DNA from 3 places in the Streptomyces sp. NPDC003035 genome. Region 2 is predicted to be linked to each of the others. Evidence: riboswitches for the same ligand, from Rfam matches in the RefSeq annotation. Region 2 holds a riboswitch; each other region holds the start of a gene.
The links. Region 2 has a riboswitch for cobalamin ahead of cobN (cobaltochelatase subunit CobN). Riboswitches for the same ligand answer to the same signal wherever they lie in the genome.

Region 1: linked by a shared signal. The riboswitch ahead of ACFYV5_RS25020 (cobalamin biosynthesis protein) and the one ahead of cobN (cobaltochelatase subunit CobN) in region 2 are both predicted to bind cobalamin.
Region 3: linked by a shared signal. The riboswitch ahead of ACFYV5_RS11815 (ABC transporter substrate-binding protein) and the one ahead of cobN (cobaltochelatase subunit CobN) in region 2 are both predicted to bind cobalamin.

Annotation. Positions count from the first base shown of each region.
Region 1 covers NZ_JBIAPJ010000008.1:57,942-62,859, reverse strand. The annotation lists gene ACFYV5_RS25030 (putative cobaltochelatase) at 1-333, opposite strand, end outside; gene ACFYV5_RS25025 (cobyric acid synthase) at 380-1,897, opposite strand; gene ACFYV5_RS25020 (cobalamin biosynthesis protein) at 1,894-2,856, opposite strand; cobalamin riboswitch at 2,888-3,032, opposite strand; gene ACFYV5_RS25015 (hypothetical protein) at 3,169-3,390, opposite strand; gene ACFYV5_RS25010 (inorganic phosphate transporter) at 3,404-4,660, opposite strand.
Region 2 covers NZ_JBIAPJ010000004.1:290,214-295,131, forward strand. The annotation lists gene cobN (cobaltochelatase subunit CobN) at 1-3,378, opposite strand, end outside; cobalamin riboswitch at 3,417-3,550, opposite strand; gene ACFYV5_RS14525 (cobalamin biosynthesis protein CobG) at 3,632-4,918, shown strand, end outside.
Region 3 covers NZ_JBIAPJ010000003.1:475,662-480,579, reverse strand. The annotation lists gene ACFYV5_RS11825 (LLM class F420-dependent oxidoreductase) at 1-833, opposite strand, end outside; gene ACFYV5_RS11820 (glyceraldehyde-3-phosphate dehydrogenase) at 1,045-2,490, shown strand; cobalamin riboswitch at 2,641-2,838, shown strand; gene ACFYV5_RS11815 (ABC transporter substrate-binding protein) at 2,877-3,908, shown strand; gene ACFYV5_RS11810 (FecCD family ABC transporter permease) at 3,905-4,918, shown strand; gene ACFYV5_RS11805 (ABC transporter ATP-binding protein) at 4,915-4,918, shown strand, end outside.

The DNA of each region.
Region 1 (4,918 bases), on a different contig from region 2:
TTCGATGTCCAGCGCGCCGACGAGCCGGTCCTCGGAGGCACCGACGGGCAGCTCGACCATCCGTGCGGCGCGCCCGCCGGCCGGGGCGGCCTCGTGCGGCCCGTCCGGGCACTGCGGATCGGGCGCGCCGGGGTCGCAGCTGAACCGGCAGCCGGTGACCACCGGCACCTCGGGCAGCAGGTCCGCCAACGCGCGTACGGCGGTCGACTTCGCGGTGCCCTTCTCGCCGCGCACGAGCACACCGCCCACGGCCGGGCTGACGGCGTTCAGCAGCAGCGCGAGCCGCAGGTCGTCCATGCCGACGACGGCGGTGAACGGATACCGGGTGCTCATCGGGCGGTCACTCCTTCAACTCGTTGGTGTGCGGCGGTCGTCGTGCTCACGGCGCACCCGGCGGCACGAACGGCAGCCCCGAGGGCGCGCCGTTCTCGATCAGCCGCAGCAGCGCGTCGGTGTCCGCGTGTTCCTCGATCAGGTCGCCGAGGCGGTCCAGCTGCTCCTCCCGGAGCGTGCCGAACGAGGTGTCGGGGGCAGGGACGAAGCGCCGTCCGGCCGCCGCCGCCACCTCGCGCAGGAACGCCCGGCGGAAGCCGTCGCTCTCCAGCGAGCCGTGCCAGTGGGTCCCCCACACCGCGCCGACCCGGCACCCGTCCAAGAAGCCTTCGCCGCCGAGGACCTCGGCGACGCCGTGGTGGATCTCGTACCCCTCCACCCGCTCACCGAGCGCCTCGCCGACCGGCCGGGCCAGGGTCTTCTCGACCGCGAAACGGACCCGCACCGGCAGCAGTCCGAGACCGTCCACCGCCCCGGCCTTCGACTCGACCTCGTCCTCGATGTGTTCGCCGAGGACCTGGAAGCCGCCGCAGATGCCGAGCACCGGCCGGCCCTCGGCCGCCCGCCGGGCCAGCGCGTCGGCCAGGCCACGCTCGCGCAGCCAGGCCAGCGCCTTGACCGTCCCCCGGGTCCCGGGCACGACCACCAGGTCCGCGTCGACGAGCTCCTCGGCCCGGTCCACGAACCGCACCACCACGCCCGGTTCGGCCGCCAGCGCGTCCACGTCGGTGAAGTTCGACATCAGCGGTACGGCGCACACCGCGACCCGCAGCACGTCCTCGCCGACCGGTGGCGCCACGACCGACTCGCGGACGGCGCCCCGCAGGGAGACCCGCAGGCCGTCCTCCTCGTCGATGCCGAGCCCGTGCGCGTACGGCAGGACACCGAACGTCCGGCGTCCGGTCAGGCCGAGCAGCATGTCCAGGCCCGGCTCGAGGAGCGTCACGTCGCCACGGAACTTGTTCACCAGATACCCGGCCACGAGCGACTGGTCCTCGGGGCTCAGCAGCGCCGTGGTCCCGAAGAACTGGGCGAAGACCCCGCCCCGGTCGATGTCCCCGACGACGAGCACCGGCAGCCGCGCGGCCCGCGCGATGCCCATGTTCACGATGTCCGTGCGCCGCAGATTGATCTCGGCCGGGCTGCCCGCGCCCTCGCAGATCACGGCGTCGTACGTGCCCCGCAGCTCCTCCAGGCACGCCAGCACGGGCTCGAAGAGCTCCTTCTGGCGCCCCCCGTGGTAGCCGCGCGCACTGAGTTCACCGACGGGCTTGCCCATCAGCACGACCTGGCTGGAGCGGTCGCTGCCCGGCTTCAGCAGTACGGGGTTCATCAGCGCGGTCGGCTCGACGCGCGCGGCCTGCGCCTGCATGGCCTGCGCCCGGCCGATCTCCGCGCCCTCCCGCGTCACGAAGGAGTTCAGGGACATGTTCTGGCCCTTGAACGGGGCGACCTTCACGCCCTGCCGGACCAGCCAGCGGCAGATGCCCGCCGTGACGACACTCTTGCCTGCGTCGGACGTGGTCCCCGCGACCAGCAGTCCGCCTCCGCGTCCGCCTCTCATGCACGCCTCCGCTTCATGGCCGTCACGGCCAGCCGTCCACCCACACACACCGCCAGCGTCAGCGCGGTCACCCGGCGCGACAGCCGTACCGCCCGCTCGATGTCCCCGACCTCCACGGCCCGGCCCTCCCCGTTCAGCACGGGCCGGTGCTCGACCCGCCCGCCGTACGAGAGCGTCCCCCCGAGCCGTACGCCGAGGGCCCCGGCGAACGCGGCCTCCACCGGGCCCGCGTTGGGGCTCGGGTGCTTGGCCGCATCGGCGCGCCAGGCCCGCAGGGCCCCTCGGGGATCGCCGCCCGCGACCGTCGCGAGCGCGGCGGTCAGCCGGGCGCCCGGCCAGCCGGCCACGTCGTCGAGCCGGGCCGAGGCCCAGCCGAAGCGGCGGTACGTCGGGGACTTGTGGCCGACCATCGCGTCGAGCGTGTTCACGGCCCGGAAGCCGAGCAGGCCCGGAACCCCCGCCACGGCTCCCCAGACCAGGGCGCCCACGACGGCGTCGGAGGTGTTCTCGGCGACGGACTCCACCACCGCGCGGGCCATCGCCGGACCGTCCAGGGTCTGCGGATCCCGCCCGACCAGATGCGGCAGCCGCTCGCGGGCCACCTCCAGGTCCCCGGCAGCCAGGGCGCCGCCGATCGCGCGGGCCTCCCGGCTCAGGGTCGTACCGCCGACGACGGCCCAGACAGAGGCGGCGGTCAGCGCGACGGAGGCGGCGGGACGGTCCCGTACGGCACGCGCGGCGAGGGCCCCGAGGGCCGCCGTACCGCCCGCGCAGACGGCCGTGTGCAGCGCGCCCCACCCGCGGTGGTCGCGCCGGAGAAGCTTCTCGACGGAGCCGGCGGCCCGTCCGAACACGGCGACGGGATGGCCGCGGCGGGGGTCGCCGAGGATCAGGTCCGCGGCCAGTCCGGCGGCGGCGCCGTACGCGAATACACCTGTGGCTGCTCTGCGGCCGGGCATGGCGCTGTGTCCTCACTCAGGGTCCGCGCCCTGGCTCGACGTGACCGGCGGCGAGAGTTCCTGGCTCCCGGGGATCGACTCCCCGGTCACAGTGGCGGGACCGCGCCGGATTCGCACCGGACTTCCTCTACTTGCCGCCGTATTGGCCCCGGAAGTCCACCACGCTGTGCGAACACCCGTCAACTCACCCTTGACCTGCGGTGAGACAGTGTGCGAAGCACCACACGAGGCCCGCGAACGACGGCGGCGAACGACGGACCGGGCGGGCCGCACCCGAAGGTGCGGCCCGCCCGGCCGTCGAAGCGTGTGGCGTCAGGCCACGATGAGAGAGATGCCGTACACGACGGCCGCCGCGCACAGCGCGAAGCAGGCGTACGCGCCGGTACGCGCCAGGGTGGCCGAGCCTCCCTGGGCGGCGGCCTGCTCCTGCTTGGAGAGGCCGACGATGCCGAGGGTGAAGAGGCCCACGAGGGCGACGGTCGCCACGAGGCTGACTCCGAAGACGGAGCCGAGAGCTGCCCAGTCGATCTTCATGTCGTTTCGTTCCTTACACCGCGGCAGAGGCGGCGGGGGCTGCCGGGTCCGCAGGGGCCGGCGAGGGGATGGTGGTCTTCAGGTCCTCGTCCGCGACGGCGGCGACGGAACCGGCCGGCGGCGGGGTGACGGCCGCCATGGCGGTGGTCACGACGCCCGCGGGCTCGGCCTCGACGTCGTTGACGTTGGTGTGGTCCACCACCTGGCGGCGGGAGACGAGCCAGATGGCGACGCAGGAGGCGACCAGGAAGGCCGCGACGGTGTAGACGCCCCAGTCGCCCTGGCGGGCGACGTACTCGGCTCCGGCTCCGACGAGGCCCGCGGCCGGAAGGGTCAGGCCCCAGGCGACGAACATCCGGGTGGCGGTCGACCAGCGGACGACACCGCCCTTGCGGCCCAGGCCCGCGCCCATGACGGCGCCGGAGCAGGAGTGCGTGGTCGAGAGGGAGAAGCCCAGGCTGGAGGAGGCGAGGATGACCGTGGCCGCGCTGGTCTGGGCGGCGAAGCCCTGCTGCGGCTGAAGGTCGGTGAGGCCCTTGCCCATCGTGCGGATGATGCGCCAGCCGCCGAGGTAGGTGCCGAGCGCGATCGCCACACCGGCGGAGACGATGACCCAGACGGGCGGGTTGGAGCCGGGGACGAGGACACCGCCGGCGACCAGGGCGAGGGTGATGATGCCCATCGTCTTCTGGGCGTCGTTGGTGCCGTGGGCCAGGGAGACGAGACCGGCGGAGGCGATCTGGCCGGCCCGGTAGCCCTTCTCGGTGGTCTTCTTGCCGGCGTTCCGGTCCAGGCGGTACGTCAGGCGGGCGGCGAGCATCGCGGCCAGGCCGGCGACCAGCGGGGCGGCGATCGCCGGGATGAGCACCTTGGTGACGACGACCCCGCCGTTGACACCACTGAGGCCGATCGAGGCGATGGTCGCGCCGATCAGGCCGCCCATCAGGGCGTGCGAGGAGCTGGACGGCAGGCCGACCAGCCAGGTCAGCAGGTTCCAGAGGATCGCGCCGACGAGCGCGGCGAGGATGACCTCGGGTTGGATGCCCTCCTCGTTGACGAGTCCCTTGGAGATCGTCTTGGCAACCTCCACCGACAGGAACGCACCGACCAGGTTCAGCACGGCGGACATGGCCACCGCCGTCTTGGGCTTGAGGGCACCGGTCGAGATGGTCGTCGCCATCGCGTTGGCGGTGTCGTGGAAACCGTTCGTGAAATCGAACACGAGAGCTGTCACGACCACAATCGCGAGCAGCAGCGTGATGTGTTCCATTTACCCAGGCAATCGTTCGACGTCAGTGGCTCGACGAACGTAGGCAACCTGAGTGAACGGAAGGTGAACTGGGTCGGGCTGTGTGGTGTCCCGATCCGGTGTCCTGAGATTCCGCTTAGTGCTCCCGATAGTGCTCCCGACGCGGTTCTGTCCACGATGTGGTCACCCCGCAACCACGGGTAAGCCGTGCCCTTACGGGACAGAAGCGACGCCCTTCACTTCCGTCCCTCCCGCCCGTGTCATCAGCCGGACGCCTCG
Region 2 (4,918 bases):
GCCGGTCGTCGCGTCGTAGCCGAAGAGGTAGTCGACCGTCGCCGCGAGCTCGAACGCGCCCTTGTAGCCGTGGCGGCGCATCGCCTCGATCCACTTCGGGTTCACCACCCGCGCGCGGAAGACCCTCGACGTCTCCTCGACCAGCGTCCGGGTGCGGACCGTCTCCGGGCGGGTCGAGTCGCCGATGTACGCCTCCGGGGCCGTGCCCGTCAGCGCGCGGACGGTCGCCACCATGCCGCCGTGGTACTGGAAGTAGTCGTCGGAGTCGGCGATGTCGTGCTCACGCGTGTCCGTGTTCTTCGCGGCGACGGCGATCCGCTTGTACGCCGTCTCCATCTCGGAGCGCGCCGGACGGCCTTCGAGCCCGCGGCCGTACGCGTACCCGCCCCACACCGTGTACACCTCGGCGAGGTCCGCGTCCGTGCGCCAGTCGCGCGAGTCGATCAGCTGCAGGATGCCCGCGCCGTACGTGCCCGGACGCGAGCCGAAGATACGGGTGGTGGCCCGCCGCTCGTCGCCGTGCTCGGCCAGGTCGGCCTGCGCGTGAGCGCGTACGTAGTTCTCCGCGGCCGGCTCGTCCAGGGACGCCGCCAGCCGTACGGCATCGTCCAGGAGACCGATGACGTGCGGGAACGCGTCCCGGAAGAAGCCCGAGATGCGCAGCGTGACGTCGATGCGCGGGCGGCCCAGCTCCGCCAGGGGGATCGCCTCCAGGCCGTTCACCCGGCGCGAGGCGTCGTCCCAGGTGGGGCGGATGCCCAGCAGGGCCAGCGCCTCGGCGACGTCGTCGCCCGCCGTGCGCATCGCGCTCGTGCCCCACAGGGACAGGCCCACGGAGGTCGGCCACTCGCCGTTGTCGGAGCGGTAGCGCTCCAGGAGGGAGTCGGCGAGCGCCTGGCCGGTCTCCCACGCGAGGCGGGAGGGCACGGCCTTGGGGTCGACGGAGTAGAAGTTCCGGCCGGTCGGCAGCACGTTGACCAGACCGCGCAGCGGCGAGCCGGACGGTCCGGCCGGCACGAACCCGCCGTCCAACGCGTGGACGGCGTGGGTGAGTTCGTCGGTCGTCGCGGCCAGGCGGGGCACGACCTGCTCACCGGCGAAACGGAGCACGGCGGCGACATCCGGGCCGTGGGCCTCGGCGACCGTCGGGACCGCGTCCACGGACCAGTCCGCGGCCTCCATCGCCTCGACCAGCTCGCGCGCCGTCGCCTCCGCCTCGTCGGCGGTCGTACGGGTCGCGGCCGACTCGTCCAGGCCCAGCGCCTCGCGCAGACCCGGCAGGGCCTGCGTACCTCCCCAGATCTGCCGGGCGCGCAGGATCGACAGGACCAGGTTGACCCGGGCCTCGCCGGTCGGCGCCCCGCCCAGCACGTGCAGACCGTCCCTGATCTGCGCGTCCTTGACCTCGCAGAGCCAGCCGTCGACGTGCAGCAGGAAGTCGTCGAAGCCGTCGTCCTCGGGACGGTCCTCGAGCCCCAGGTCGTGGTCGAGCTTCGCGGCCTGGATCAGCGTCCAGATCTGCGCGCGGATCGCGGGCAGCTTGGACGGGTCCATGGAGGAGATCTGCGCGTACTCGTCGAGCAGCTGCTCCAGGCGCGCGATGTCGCCGTAGGAGTCGGCCCGCGCCATCGGCGGCACCAGGTGGTCGACGAGCGTCGCGTGTACGCGCCGCTTGGCCTGGGTGCCCTCGCCCGGGTCGTTGACCAGGAAGGGGTAGATCAGCGGGATGTCGCCGAGCGCCGCGTCCGGGCCGCACGCGGCGGACAGGCCCGCGTTCTTGCCCGGCAGCCACTCCAGGTTGCCGTGCTTGCCGAGGTGGACCATGGCGTCCGCCCCGAAGCCGCCGTCCTCGGCGCGCGCCGCGATCCAGCGGTAGGCGGCCAGGTAGTGGTGGGAGGGCGGGAGATCGGGGTCGTGATAGATCGCGATCGGGTTCTCACCGAAGCCGCGCGGGGGCTGGATGAGGATCAGCAGGTTCCCGCGGCGCAGCGCGGCGAGGACGATGTCACCCTCGGGATTCCGCGACCGGTCGAGGAACATCTCGCCGGGCGGCGGGCCCCAGTGCTCCTCGACGTGCGTCCGCAGTTCCTCCGGCAGGGTCGCGTACCAGCGCTTGTAGTCGGCGGCCGGGATACGGACCGGGTTGCGGGCGAGCTGCTCCTCGGTCAGCCAGTCCTGGTCGTGGCCGCCGGCCTCGATCAGGGCGTAGATCAGCTCGTCACCGTCGCCGGAGACCAGGCCGGGGATCTCGTCCTCGGGCCCGAAGTCGTACCCCTCCTCCCGAAGACGGCGCAGCAGGGCCACCGCCGACGCGGGGGTGTCGAGGCCGACCGCGTTGCCGATCCGGGAGTGCTTGGTCGGGTACGCGGAGAGGACGAGCGCGAGCTTCTTCTCGGCGTTCGGGATGTGCCGCAGACGGGCGTGGCGCACGGCGATCCCGGCGACGCGGGCGGCACGCTCGGTGTCGGCGACGTACGCCGGGAGGCCGTCCTCGTCGATCTCCTTGAAGGAGAACGGGACGGTGATGAGCCGGCCGTCGAACTCGGGGACAGCGACCTGGCTCGCGGCGTCCAGCGGGGAGAGACCCTCGTCGTTCTCCTCCCAGGCCGCGCGCGAGCCGGTGAGGCAGAGCGCCTGCAGGATCGGTACGTCGAGGGCGGCGAGCGCGCCCGCGTCCCAGGCCTCCTCGTCGCCGCCCGCCTGCGCCTCGGCGGGCTTGGTGCCGCCGGCCGCGAGGACGGTGGTGATGATCGCGTCGGCGGACCTCAGCGTCTCCAGCAGCTCCGGCTCGGGGGCGCGCAAGGAGGCGACGTACAGGGGCAGGGCGCGGGCACCGGCGTCCTCGATCGCCTCGCAGAGGGAGTCGACGAAGGCGGTGTTCCCGCTCATGTGGTGGGCGCGGTAGTAGAGCACGGCGACCGTCGGGCCGTCGGTCCGCCGCGGCTCGCGCTCCAGCGGGCCCCAGGTCGGCGCGGCGGCCGGGGCCTCGAAGCCGTGCCCGGTGAGCAGCACGGTGTCGGAGAGGAAGCGCGCCAGCTGCTCCAGGTTGGCCGGGCCGCCGTGCGCGAGGTAGGCGTGGGCCTCGGTGGCGACACCGATGGGGACGGTGGAGGCCTCCATGAGCTGGGCGTCGGGAGCCTGTTCGCCGGAGAGCACGACCAGCGGCCTGCCGGTGGCGCGCAACGCGTCCAGGCCGTCCTCCCAGGCCCTCAGACCGCCGAGGAGGCGTACGAGGACGAGGTCGGCGCCGTCCAGGAGCGCGGGCAGCTCGTCGAGGCCGAGGCGGGAGGGGTTGGCGAACCGGTACGCGACCGGACCGCCGGCCGCGCGGGCGCTGAGCAGGTCGGTGTCGGAGTGCGACAGCAACAGAATTCGCATGCGAGCGCAGGCCTTCCTCGGGGTTGTCCGCGCCCCGGGTGGTCGTGTGGACGGCGGGAGTTCCTGACTCACCGGGACGCGGGTGCGACCTGGCTCACAGTGGCGGGACCGCGCCGGATTCTCACCGGGCTTCCTCCCCGGGGCCCTGGGACCCCATGCCGTTCTGCATAGTAGATCCTGCCCCCGCCGGACTGGGGGGTTGGCCGGATCACACCCGGTGGTCACGCGGATTCACGTGGGTATGCTCGCCGCCATGCCGCCCACCCCACCCACCACGCCCAACCCGGGCGAACCCCTCATACGGGACCGCGGTGACGCCTGCCCCGGGGCGCTCCGGCTGCACGCCGCCGACGACGGGCGTCTGGCCCGACTGCGCCTGCCCGCAGGCTTGTTGACTGCAGGTCAGGTCGGGGTCCTGGCCACCGCGGCGGAGGTGCTGGGCGACGGGCGGGTCAGTGTCACCTCGCGGGGGAACGTGGAGCTGCGGGGCCTCGGAGAGGGCTGCGGCACCGAGCTCGCGGAGTTGCTGGCGCCGGCCGGTCTCCTGCCGTCCCCGACCCACGAACGCGTCCGGAACGTGGTGGCCTCGCCGACCGCGGGGCTGGACGGACTCGGCGGCGGTGACGTGCAGTTGTGGGCGCGCGAGCTGGACGCGCTGCTGTGCGCGCGGGAGGGGACGGCGGCCCTTTCCGGCCGTTTCCTCTTCGTCCTGGACGACGGCCGGGGGGACGTGGCCGGACTCGGCGGAGATGTGACCTTGATCGCAGCGGGGGCCTGGGCGGCCGGCGACGAGGGTACGGCCGGATCCCGGGCCTCGGACGGATCGGCCGACCGGGCGGCCCCGGCGTCCAGGGGAGGTGTGGGCGCGCAGCACCCCGGCGCACGGGGCGCGGACAGCCCCGGCGAAGGCACGCCAGGCACGGACGGCCCCGGCGAAGGTGCGCCAGGCGCAGACGGCCCCGGCGCGCGGGGCGCGGACAGCCCCGGCGAAGACGGCCCCCGCGCGCCAGGCGCGGACGGCCCCCGACGCCCCGACGCGCACCTCCGCGTCGGCGCCCAGGTTTTCCGGGTCGCTGCTACCGACGCGCCCCGCGCCGCCGTCGCCGCCGCGGAGGCGTTCCTGGTCGCCGCCCATGGCGCGGGGAACGGTGCCTGGCGGGTGCGTGAGCTGCCCGAGGGGCACGAGCCGGATCTGGTGGGGGCGCTCGCCCGGGCCGGGATCGCGGCGGAGCCCGTACCCCCGACGGAACCCCCGCACGGAGAACCCCCCGCACCCGGGGTGCTCGGCGAGACCGCCCTCCACGTCCTCGCGCCCCTCGGCCGGCTGACGGCCGAACAGCTGCGCGCCCTGGCCGCCACGGGCGGCGAGGTGCGGCTCACCCCCTGGCGGGGGGCCGTCGTCACGGGCTTCCCGGACCGCACGGCCGCCGCGCGACGGCTGCGCGCCCTCGACGCGTACGGCCTGATCACCGACCCCGACTCCCCCTGGGCCGGCGTCGGCGCCTGCACCGGGCGTCCCGGCTGTGCCAAGTCCCTCGCC
Region 3 (4,918 bases), on a different contig from region 2:
ACGGCGCCGACGTCGTTCCCGCACGGCACCGCTTTCGCCACGTCCTCGGGACGCACATGCTCGGTGGCCTGGGCGAATCCGGCAGGCCCGGGGAGTTCGGCGTTGACGTGCCAGCCTCCCACCGACCAGCGGAACTGCTCGTGGGCGCGGTCGACCGCCGCCTGGGGGTCGGGGTCGTAGCAGACGGGAAGCTGTCCGATGCGCGGTTTTCCGGCGCCGCCGTGGGCGTCGAAGGCGTCCAGGAGCTCCCGTTCCGGTTCCGTCGCGATCAGCAGATCGCCCTGGCGGCCGGCGAGCTCGCAGGAACGCGGGCCCGACGCGGCGATGCCGAGGGGCGGCGGCGTGTCGGGGAGATCCCACAGGCGCGCGTTGTCGACCTGGAAGTGGACGCCGCGGTGGGAGACGTACTCGCCGGTGAACAGGGCCCGGACGATGGTCGTCGCCTCGTCCAGCATGGCCAGCCTGACCCGGGCGGAGGGCCAGCCGGAGCCGACGATGTGCTCGTTGAGGTTCTCTCCCGATCCCAGGCCCAGCCGGAAGCGGCCGTCCGACAGCAGCTGCATGGTCGCGGCCTTCTGGGCGATCACCGCGGGGTGGTACCGGAAGGTGGGACAGGTGACGAAGGTCATCAGCGGGATGCGCGAGGTGGCCCGCGCGGCCGCTCCCAGGACACTCCACGCGTACGGTGCGTGCCCCTGCGACTCCAGCCAGGGGAAGGAGTGGTCCGAGATCACGGAGAAGTCGAACCCCACCCGTTCCGCCTCGACCACGTGCTCGACGAGCTCACGCGGACCTGCCTGTTCGGTCATCATCGTGTAGCCGATGTCCATCATGCTTGGCGGCTTGCCGGAGGCGGGTGGGTCGAAACGGACACGTTCGGTGGAGAGCGGGGCCGCTCCGTTCCGCTCGGTGGCGTACGGCCTGTCCATATCGGGCTGAAATCGGGCGAAGTGGGGCGTCGATGCCCGTCCCCAGGGACCCCTTGAACGATCAAAGGAGGGGCGGGTTAGCATATGAGCGCCGCCTAGCTCGAAAGATAAAACTGTGACTGTCAACGAGGACTCGTTCACCAGTTGGAAGACCCGCGAGGAGATCGCGGAGTCGATGATCCCGATCATCGGGAAGCTGCACCGGGAGTATGACGTCACCGTCCTCCTGCACAGCCGCTCCTTGGTGAACAAGTCGGTGGTCAGCATCCTCAAGACCCACCGATTCGCCCGGCAGATCGCCGGTGAGGAACTCTCGGTCACCGAGACGATGCCCTTCCTGCAGGCGCTCGCCGCGCTCGATCTCGGTCCCTCCCAGATCGACATCGGCATGCTCGCCGCGGAATACAAGACCGACGACCGCGGTCTGTCGGTGGCGGACTTCACCGCCGAGGCCGTCGTCGGTGCCACGGGTGCCAACAAGATCGAGCGCCGCGAGGGACGCGACGTCGTCCTCTACGGCTTCGGCCGCATCGGCCGCCTCGTCGCCCGCCTGCTCATCGAGAAGGCCGGCTCCGGCAACGGCCTGCGCCTGCGCGCCATCGTCGTGCGCGGCGGCGGCGAGGCGGACCTGGTGAAGCGCGCCTCGTTGCTGCGCCGCGACTCCATCCACGGTCAGTTCCAGGGCACCATCACCGTGGACGAGGCGACCAGCACGATCGTCGCCAACGGCAACACGATCAAGGTGATCTACGCGAACGACCCGTCCGAGGTCGACTACACCGCGTACGGCATCAAGGACGCCATCCTCATCGACAACACGGGCAAGTGGCGGGACCGCGAGGGTCTGTCCAAGCACCTGCGCCCCGGTATCGACAAGGTCGTCCTGACCGCCCCGGGCAAGGGCGACGTCCCGAACATTGTCCACGGCGTCAACCACGACACCATCAAGCCGGACGAGCAGATCCTGTCCTGTGCCTCCTGCACAACCAACGCGATCGTCCCGCCGCTCAAGGCCATGGACGACGAGTACGGCGTCCTGCGCGGTCACGTCGAGACCGTCCACTCGTTCACGAACGACCAGAACCTGCTGGACAACTACCACAAGGCCGACCGCCGCGGCCGTTCCGCGCCGCTCAACATGGTGATCACCGAGACCGGTGCCGCCTCCGCCGTCGCCAAGGCGCTTCCGGACCTGAAGGCGCCGATCACCGGCAGCTCGATCCGCGTCCCCGTCCCGGACGTCTCGATCGCCATCCTGAGCCTGCGCCTGGGCCGCGAGACCACCCGCGAGGAGGTCCTCGACTACCTCCGCGACGTCTCGCTCCACTCGCCGCTCAAGCGCCAGATCGACTTCACCACGGCCCCCGACGCGGTCTCCATGGACTTCGTCGGTTCGCGCCACGCCTCGATCGTCGACGCCGGTGCCACCAAGGTGGACGGCGACAACGCGATCCTCTACCTGTGGTACGACAACGAGTTCGGCTACTCGTGCCAGGTCATCCGGGTCGTCCAGCACGTCTCCGGCGTGGAGTACCCGACGTTCCCGGCGCCGGTGGCCTGACCTCGCCGGGCCCACGGCCCACTTCGGAACCCGGCACGTCCGGGTCCCGGTGAACGGGGCGGCGGTGGAGCGGTGCGACAGATCCCGGAAGGGATCGCGCGCCCTCCCACCGCCGCCCCGTCGGCGTACGGAGGGGCCCGGCCGGCGCTGTGGTAGCTTGCCGTAGCCAGTCGAACTCACGTGCGTGACGTACGCGAGTCAGGGAATCCGGTGCGAATCCGGAGCTGACGCGCAGCGGTGAGGGTGACGGGCGGGGCACGAAGTCACTGGACCGGGGAACCGGGCCGGGAAGGCGTCCCGCCCGGATGACCCCGAGTCCGAAGACCTGCTGGCGAATCCGTACGAAACGGGCCCCGCGTATGGGCCCTCGACGCCGAGGATGAGCCGTGCCTCTCGCCCGCACCCCCCGTTCCTTCGCCCTGCTCGTGTCCGGAGCGCTGCTCCTCACCGGCTGCGGCGGCGCCGCCGGCGAGGCCCGGCCGGCCTCGTCCGCCCCGGCGCGGACACTCGAGAACTGCGGCCGCACCGTGGAGATCCCGCCCGGCGGGCCGCGCCGGGCCGTCTCCCTGAACCAGGGCACCACCGAGATCATGCTGTCCCTCGGCCTCGCGGACCGGATGGTCGGGACCGCGACCTGGACCGACCCGGTGATGAAGGGGCTGGAGAAGGCCGCCTCCGCCGTCCCGAGGCTCGCGGAGAACAACCCCTCCTTCGAGAAGGTGCTGGACACCGAACCCGACTTCGTCGCCGCCTCCTTCGGCTCCACCCTCGGCAAGGGCGGAGTCGCCGGCCGCGAGCAGTTCGAGAAGCTCGGCGTCCCCACCTACCTCTCCCCCTCCGACTGTGTGGGCAAGGACAACAGCGGCGGGGGCGACGGCAAGCGCACCACGCCGCTCGCCATGGACACCGTCTACGGCGAAGTCCGCGACCTGGCCCGCGTCTTCGGCGTCGAGAAGCGGGGCGAGGAGCTCATCGCCCGCCTCAAGACCCGGGTGACCGAGGCCACCGCCGGCCTCCGCGTCGCCGACGTCAGCGTCCTCTACTGGTTCTCCGACGCCAAGTCCCCCTACGTGGCTGGTTGTTGCGGAGCGCCCGGCGTCATCACCCGGGAGACCGGCACCAAGAACGTCTTCGACGACACCACCGAGGAATGGCCCCAGATCGGCTGGGAGTCCGTCGCCGACCGGAACCCCGACCTCCTCGTGATCGGCGACCTCACCCGCAAGGCCCAGTCGGGGGAGAGCGCCGCCAAGAAGATCGCGTTCCTGGAGTCCGACCCCGTCACGAAGAAGATGGACGCCGTGCGCGCCAAGCGGTACGTGCTCCTCAGCGGCCAGGCCATGAACCCGACCATCCGTACCGTCGAGGGCATCGAGCAGGTCGCCGCCGCCCTGCGCGCGCACGGCCTCGCGAAGTGACCGCCGCCCTGCTGCGCATCACGGCCGGCTGCACCGCGCTCGTCCTCTCCCTCGCCGTGACCCTCACCATCGGACCGGCGGACATCGGCGTCGGTGACGTGGGCTCCGTCGTCGCCTCGCACCTCGGGGGCACGCCCTCAGGGGTCGGCCCGATCCGGGACGGCATCATCTGGAACCTGCGGCTGCCCCGTACCCTCCTCGCCGCCGTGTGCGGGGCGGGTCTCGCCCTCTGCGGCGCCGTGATGCAGTCCCTGCTGCGCAATCCGCTCGCCGACCCCTTCGTCCTCGGTGTCTCCTCCGGCGCCTCGACCGGAGCGGTCGTGGTGGTCGTCCTCGGCGTCGGCGGGGGAGCGCTGTCCGTCTCCGCGGGCGCCTTCGCGGGCGCGGTGTGCTCCTTCGCCGCGATGCTGCTGCTGAGCCACACGCTCGGCGGCACGCCCGACCGGGTCGTCCTCTCCGGCGTCGCCTCGATGCAGCTGTTCTCCGCGCTCACCTCCTTCGTCGTCGTCACCTCCGCCGACGCCGAGACGACCCGCGGGGTGCTGTTCTGGCTGCTCGGTTCGCTGAGCGGCGCCGGCTGGACCGACGTATGGCTCTGCCTCGCCGTCCTCGGGCTCGCCCTGGCCGTCTGCCTCGGTCATGCCCGTACGCTCGACGCCTTCGCGTTCGGTCAGGACGCGGCGGCCACCCTCGGCGTACGGGTGGCCCGCGCCCGGCTCGTCCTGCTGTGCGCCACCGCGCTGCTCACCGCCGCGCTGGTCAGCTCGGCGGGCGCCATCGGCTTCGTCGGGCTCGTCCTGCCGCACGCCGCCCGCGCCCTCGTCGGACCCGGCCACGGCCGTCTGCTGCCCGTCACCGCCCTCGGGGGAGCCGTCTTCCTGGTCTGGGTCGACACGCTCGCCCGGACCGTCCTCGAACCCCAGGAGGTGCCCGTCGGCGTCGTCACCTCCCTCGTGGGCGTCCCCGCGTTCGTCCTCGTCCTGTACCGGAGCAGGAAGGCCCACCGATGA